DNA from 3 places in the Pseudomonas sp. GW822-FHT02G04 genome. Region 3 is predicted to be linked to each of the others. Evidence: predicted binding sites of a transcription regulator. Region 3 holds the regulator's gene; each other region holds the start of a gene.
What was found. The regulator sigma-54, encoded in region 3, starts transcription at its own class of promoters, with help from an activator protein. The targets are predictions, from matches to a motif close to ANTGGCATNNANNTTGCTNT.

Region 1 (2,264 bases), on a different contig from region 3:
CCGGGTTGATGAAGTCGGCGGTTTGCAGGTTGCCGATCACTTGGGCGGCCGGGCTGCCGGCAACAGTGATGGACACGGTGCCGTCACGGCCAACGGTGAACGTCTGGGCGTTGTTCGGAATGACAATGGCCGGCTCCAGGGCAAAGCCGCTGGCGTTGACGATCTGGCCGTTGGAATCCAGGTGGAAGGTACCGTCACGGGTGTAGGACGTGGTGCCATCGGGCTGCAGAATCTGGAAGAAACCGCGACCATCGATGGCCATGTCCAACGGCTGCTCGGTGGTTTGCAGGCTGCCGGCAGTGAAGTTTTTCTGGGTGCCGACGATGCGCACACCGGTACCCACTTGCAGACCCGACGGCAGTTCGCTGTCCTGGGTCGACTGGGCGCCTGGCTGGCGTTTGATCTGATACAGCAAGTCCTGGAACTCGGCGCGGTCACGTTTGAAACCCGTGGTCGATACGTTCGCCAGGTTGTTGGAAATGGTGGTGAGGTTGGTGTCCTGGGCGGACAGACCTGTTTTGGCAACCCATAGAGCCGGAAGCATTCGATTCTCCTCGTGCGCCTGTTTTACGGCGCGACGTTCTGATAATTAGCTGATCTGCAAGACCCGAGCCATGGCCTGGTCATCGTCTTTGGCGGTGTTCATCATCTTGATGTGCAGCTCGAACTGCTTGGCCAGCGCCAGTACCGAAGTCATTTCTTCCACGGCATTGACGTTGCTCGACTCGAGGAACCCGGACACCAGTTTGACGCCGGCATCGGCTTGCGCCGGCTTGCCGTCCTTGGTGTGGATCGAACCATCCAGGCCTTTGGTCATGTTCTTGAAGTCCGGGTTGACCAGCTTGATGCGGTCGACTTCGGCCATCACACGCGGGCCTTCGCCCATCGCGCGGATGCTGACGGTGCCGTCTTCGCCGACTTCGATCTGCTGCTCGGGCGGCACGGCAATCGGCCCGCCATTGCCCATCACCGGCATGCCGTTGCCGGCGCGCAGTACACCCAGCGCGTCGACATTCAGGCTGCCGGTGCGCACGTAGCTTTCACCGCCATCGGGGTTTTGCACGGCGATCCAGCCGTTGCCTTGCACCGCGACATCGAGGTCGCGACCGGTTTGCACCAGTGCGCCCGGGGAGAAGTCGGTGGCCGGACGTTCGCTCATGGCAAACGCACGCGCCGGAAAGCTGTCACCAAACACCGGCATCGAACGGGCCTGCTCCAGGTCCTTCTGAAAACCATTGGTAGAGATGTTCGCCAGGTTGTTGGCATGAGCCTTCTGCGCCAGTGCATTCTGGCTGGCGCCGGTCATTGCCACATAAAGGTACTTGTCCACACTCTTTCCTCTGCATGCCGGACGTTTGCCGCCCACCGCTGTACTGCTGAGCCATAAGCAATTTGCAGACCAACTTTTTTCTGGCGGCGCCAGGCCCGGCAAACAAAGGACTTGAGGGGTTTAGAGGGGATTGGGGGAATGTATCGAAGACGAAAAACCGGCGGTGTTATGCCGCCAAGAGGCAAGGATCAGCCTGGACGCTGATCGTTCCCCTGTGGCGAGGGAGCTTGCTCCCGCTCGGGCGCGAAGCGGCCGCAAAACCTGCCTGCGCGATCTGCCTGCAATAATTCGGTTGATCGTTCCCACGCTCCGCGTGGGAATGCCTCAATGGACGCTCCGCGTCCGCTTATGGGACGCAGAGCGTCCCGGGCTGCATTCCCACGCAGAGCGTGGGAACGATCAGTCAGCCGGGCTCTTTGCCGACCTCATACTCGCGCAACTTATTGGCAATGGTGGTATGGGAAACCCCCAACCGCTTGCCCAGTTGCCGACTGCTCGGGTGCTCGGAATACAAGCGTTCCAGCACGGCTTTCTCGAAGCGCCCGACAATCTCGTCCAGCCCGCCCTCGAGGGAGAAATCGCCAAGCGGCTGACGCACGCCGTAGTCCGGCAGACGAATGTGCTCGGCTTTGACGGTGCCACCCTCACACAGGGAGACCGCCTGAAACAGCACGTTTTCCAACTGCCGCACGTTACCCGGCCAGTGATAATGACCGAGCCGCTCCATCGCCGCCGGTGCCAGTTTCGGCAGCGGGCAACCGATCTGTCGACTGGCCTGATCGAGGAAGTGCTCCACCAGCGGTGCTAGTCCGTCGAGGCATTCGCGCAGTGGCGGGATGTGCAGCGAGAGCACGTTCAAGCGGTGGTACAAGTCCTGACGAAATTCACCGCGAGCACACAGCTCGGACAAGTCCACCTGAGTCGCGCAGATTAC
Region 2 (2,264 bases), on a different contig from region 3:
CATCCATCCCGGTTTCGATCAACGCCTGGGCGACTTGAGCGGTTTCTTCATCGCTCATGTCCGGCGCGATCTTGATCGCCAGCGGTACATGTTTGCCGTGGCGCAAGGCCAATTCCGCGCGGCGCGTGGCCAGGTCGGCGAGCAATTGCTTGAGCGAGTCGCCGAATTGCAGGCTGCGCAGGCCCGGCGTGTTCGGCGAGCTGACGTTGACCGTCACGTAGCTGGCATGGGCGTAAACCTTGTCCAGGCAGATCAGGTAATCGTCGACCGCACGTTCAACCGGCGTATCGAAGTTCTTGCCGATGTTGATACCCAGCACGCCCTTGTACTTGGCCGCGGCCACGCGAGCGAGCAAGTGATCGACGCCAAGGTTGTTGAAACCCATGCGGTTGATGATCGCCTCGGCTTGCGGCAAGCGGAAAATCCGTGGTTTCGGATTACCCGGTTGCGGGCGCGGGGTGATGGTGCCGATTTCGACGAAACCGAAACCCAGTTGGGCAAATCCGTCGATCGCCGCGCCGTTCTTGTCCAGACCGGCCGCCAGACCCACCGGGTTCGGGAATTCCAGGCCCATGACCGTCACCGGCATTTTTGCCGGTGCCTTGCACAGCAAGCCGTTGAGGCCCAAACGCCCGCCCGCGCCGATCAGGTCCAGGGACAGATCGTGGGAGGTTTCCGGGGAAAGTTTGAACAGCAGCTGACGGGCCAGGGTGTACATGGGCAGGCTTGACTCGGTTGGCGATGAGAGGCGGCGATTATAGCCGTGCATCAGAGCTTCACGCGAGGCGCGCGACAAAATCAGCCAGCGATGGCATATGCCTTGCACCAACATGGGCATCGGCACTCATGCCAACGACGGGATGAGTGGCAGGACAATGGCGTCGTCACCGCCTCTGCTCGCGCAGAGGCCATGGGACGACGTTTTTTTTTGGAAGGTGCAAATCGATGAATGAACCATCAGCCGGCCCACTGGCCTGGGTCAACGGCAGCGATGCCCCGGAAAAAACCGAAATCAACCTTGGCTTCATGGCCCTGAGCGACTGCGCCTCAGTGGTGGTCGCCGCCACCCAGGGCTTCGCCCAGCCTTATGGCCTGACCCTGAACCTCAAGCGCCAGTCGTCCTGGGCCAACCTGCGGGACAAACTGGTCAGCGGCGAACTCGACGCCGCCCACAGCCTGTACGGCCTGATTTACGCCGTGCACCTGGGCATCGGCGGCGTAGCGTCCACCGACATGGCCGTGCTCATGGGCCTGAACCAGAACGGCCAGAGCATCAACCTCTCCCACGGCTTGCAGGCCTTGGGCGTGACCAGTCCTGAAGCACTGGACCATCACGTGCACCAAAGTCGCCCAAAACTGACCTTCGCCCAGACATTTCCCACGGGCACCCACGCCATGTGGCTGTATTACTGGCTGGCGAGCCAGGGCATTCATCCATTGCAGGATGTCGACAGCGTGGTGGTGCCGCCGCCACAAATGGTCGCGCACCTGCAAGCCGGGCGCATCGACGGATTCTGCGTCGGCGAACCGTGGGCTGCCAGCGCGGTACAACAGAATCTCGGGTTCACGATGGCCACCACTCAGACCATCTGGCCCGATCACCCGGAAAAAGTCCTCGGCTGCACCCGCGCCTTCGTCGAGCAATACCCCAATACCGCCCGGGCCCTGGTGATGGCGATCCTCGAGGCCAGCCGCTTCATCGAAGCCAACCGCGAAAATCGCCGCAGCACCGCGCAACTGTTGAGCGCCCCCGAATACCTCGATGCCCCGCTCGACTGCATCGAACCGCGCTTGCTCGGTGACTATACCGACGGCCTGGGCAATCACTGGCAAGACCCGCACGCGATGCGTTTCCACGGCGGCGGCGAGGTCAATCTGCCGTATTTGTCCGACGGTATGTGGTTCATGACCCAGTTCCGTCGCTGGGGCTTATTGCGCGACGACCCGGATTACCTCGGCGTGGCCCGTCAGGTCCAGCAACTAGACTTGTACCGAGAGGCCGCCAGCGCTGTCGGTGTACCCGCCCAGTCTCAGGAAATGCGCAGCAGTCAACTGATCGACGGCAAAGTCTGGGACGGTTCGGACCCGGCCGGCTATGCCCGCAGCTTCACGCTGCACGCCATGAGCGACAGCGCTCCCCTTCTCGCCAGCCGCTGACAGGAGCCTGCGAATATGTTGCGTATCCTGCTGATCAATGACACCGCGAAAAAAGTCGGGCGTCTGAAAGCGGCGCTGACTGAAGCCGGGTTCGAAGTCATCGACGA
Region 3 (2,264 bases):
ATCACCTCAAGGCCAAAGGCATTGGCGTGCTGATCACTGACCACAACGTTCGTGAAACCCTGGACATCTGCGAAACCGCCTACATCGTCAACGATGGCCAGCTGATCGCTGAAGGTGACTCCGCCACCATCCTGGCCAACGAACTGGTCAAGGAAGTGTATCTGGGCCATGAGTTCCGCCTGTAAGCGCTGAGGTGCCTGACCAGTCGCCTCGGTGCTCGTCTCAATAAAAAATCAATAGTTTTTTATTGTTACAGCGCTCTAGGCAAACACTTCAGTTTCAGGCATATAATTTGCTTATGTTTGGCGCTTCGGCGCCCTGTAGTGGATGGCGCATGTGCGCCGGCGAATAAGGTGTTAAGCCCCTGCCATGAAACCATCGCTAGTCTTGAGAATGGGCCAGCAGCTGACGATGACACCGCAGCTGCAACAGGCCATCCGCCTGCTCCAATTGTCGACCCTGGACCTGCAACAGGAAATCCAGGAGGCCCTGGAGTCCAATCCGATGCTCGAACGCCAGGAAGAAGGCGACGACTTCGATAACGCCGACCCCTTGGCCGACAAAGCCGAACAGCAACCCAACGCCGACATTCAGGAACCCTCCTACCAGGAAACCGCCCCGACGGTGGATAACCTTGAGGAAGGCGACTGGAACGAGCGCATTCCCAACGAATTGCCTGTCGATACCGCCTGGGAAGACGTCTACCAGACCAGCGCCAGCAGCCTGCCGAGCAACGATGACGACGAGTGGGATTTCACCACCCGTACTTCGGCCGGTGAAAGCCTGCAAAGCCATTTGCTCTGGCAACTGAACCTGGCACCGATGTCCGACACCGATCGCCTGATCGCTGTGACCCTGATCGACTGCATCAACAATCAGGGCTATCTGGACGAAACCCTCGAGGAAATCCTAGAGGCCTTCGACCCGGAACTGGACATCGAACTGGACGAAATCGAAGCCGTCCTGCACCGCATCCAGCAATTCGAGCCCGCCGGTATCGGCGCCCGCAACCTCGGCGAATGCCTGCTGCTGCAACTGCGCCAACTGCCTGCCAAGACCCCTTGGCTGACCGAGGCCAAGCGCCTGGTCACCGATTACATCGACCTGCTCGGCAGCCGCGACTACAGCCAGCTGATGCGCCGCATGAAGCTCAAGGAAGATGAACTGCGCCAGGTGATCGAACTGGTCCAGAGCCTCAACCCGCGCCCGGGTTCGCAAATCGAGTCCACCGAAGCCGAATACGTCGTTCCCGACGTGATCGTGCGCAAGGACAACGAGCGCTGGCTGGTGGAGCTGAACCAGGAGTCGGTGCCACGCCTGCGGGTCAACGCCCAATACGCCGGCTTCGTACGCCGCGCCGATACCAGCGCTGATAACACCTTCATGCGCAATCAGCTGCAGGAGGCTCGCTGGTTCATCAAGAGCCTGCAAAGCCGTAACGAAACCCTGATGAAAGTGGCCACCCAGATCGTTGAGCATCAACGCGGCTTCCTGGAGTACGGCGACGAGGCCATGAAGCCGTTGGTGCTGCATGACATCGCCGAAGCGGTGGGCATGCACGAATCGACGATTTCACGGGTGACCACGCAAAAATTCATGCATACCCCACGGGGCATCTATGAACTGAAATACTTTTTTTCCAGCCACGTCAGCACCTCCGAAGGCGGTGAATGCTCGTCCACGGCGATCCGCGCGATCATCAAAAAACTGGTTGCTGCGGAAAATCAGAAAAAGCCGTTGAGTGACAGCAAGATCGCTGGTTTACTGGAGGCACAAGGCATTCAGGTGGCTCGCCGCACCGTCGCCAAGTACCGCGAATCCCTCGGGATCGCGCCTTCGAGCGAACGCAAGCGGTTGATGTAGAGCCACGCCACAGCGTTCCAGTGGTAGATCATCTGATCTACCGCTTTATGCACTGGCAACGAAGGAGAAGCTGTATGCAAGTCAACATCAGTGGACACCAACTGGAAGTGACCGAACCTCTTCGCACCTACATCGGCGAAAAACTCGAACGATTAGAGAGGCATTTCGACAAAATCACCAACGTGCAGGTCACGATGACGGTCGAGAAGCTCAAGCAGAAAATCGAAGCCACACTGCATATTCCCGGCAATGAAGTGGTCGCTAACGCGGAACATACCGATATGTACGCAGCGATCGACGCACTGACCGACAAGCTGGATAAACAACTCAAAAAGCATAAGGAAAAGACCCAGAGCCTCCTCCAGGGCGCTACCGGTCGTTAACACTCCCAACCCATGATC

Region 1: AC1RO5_RS23975 (flagellar basal body rod protein FlgF) is a predicted target of sigma-54. The motif match lies at 1,385-1,404, and genes of this name have one in related genera.
Region 2: AC1RO5_RS20690 (CmpA/NrtA family ABC transporter substrate-binding protein) is a predicted target of sigma-54. The motif match lies at 808-827, and genes of this name have one in related genera.

What each region holds. Positions count from the first base shown of each region.
Region 1 is NZ_JBXANU010000023.1:60,004-62,267, reverse strand. Features, by position in the region: gene flgG (flagellar basal-body rod protein FlgG) at 1-544, opposite strand, end outside; gene AC1RO5_RS23975 (flagellar basal body rod protein FlgF) at 590-1,330, opposite strand; gene AC1RO5_RS23970 (sigma-54-dependent transcriptional regulator) at 1,734-2,264, opposite strand, start outside.
Region 2 is NZ_JBXANU010000017.1:127,120-129,383, reverse strand. Features, by position in the region: gene AC1RO5_RS20695 (quinone-dependent dihydroorotate dehydrogenase) at 1-718, opposite strand, end outside; gene AC1RO5_RS20690 (CmpA/NrtA family ABC transporter substrate-binding protein) at 946-2,157, shown strand; gene AC1RO5_RS20685 (ANTAR domain-containing response regulator) at 2,173-2,264, shown strand, end outside.
Region 3 is NZ_JBXANU010000037.1:24,217-26,480, forward strand. Features, by position in the region: gene lptB (LPS export ABC transporter ATP-binding protein) at 1-185, shown strand, start outside; gene AC1RO5_RS28810 (RNA polymerase factor sigma-54) at 370-1,863, shown strand; gene hpf (ribosome hibernation-promoting factor, HPF/YfiA family) at 1,938-2,246, shown strand; gene ptsN (PTS IIA-like nitrogen regulatory protein PtsN) at 2,259-2,264, shown strand, end outside.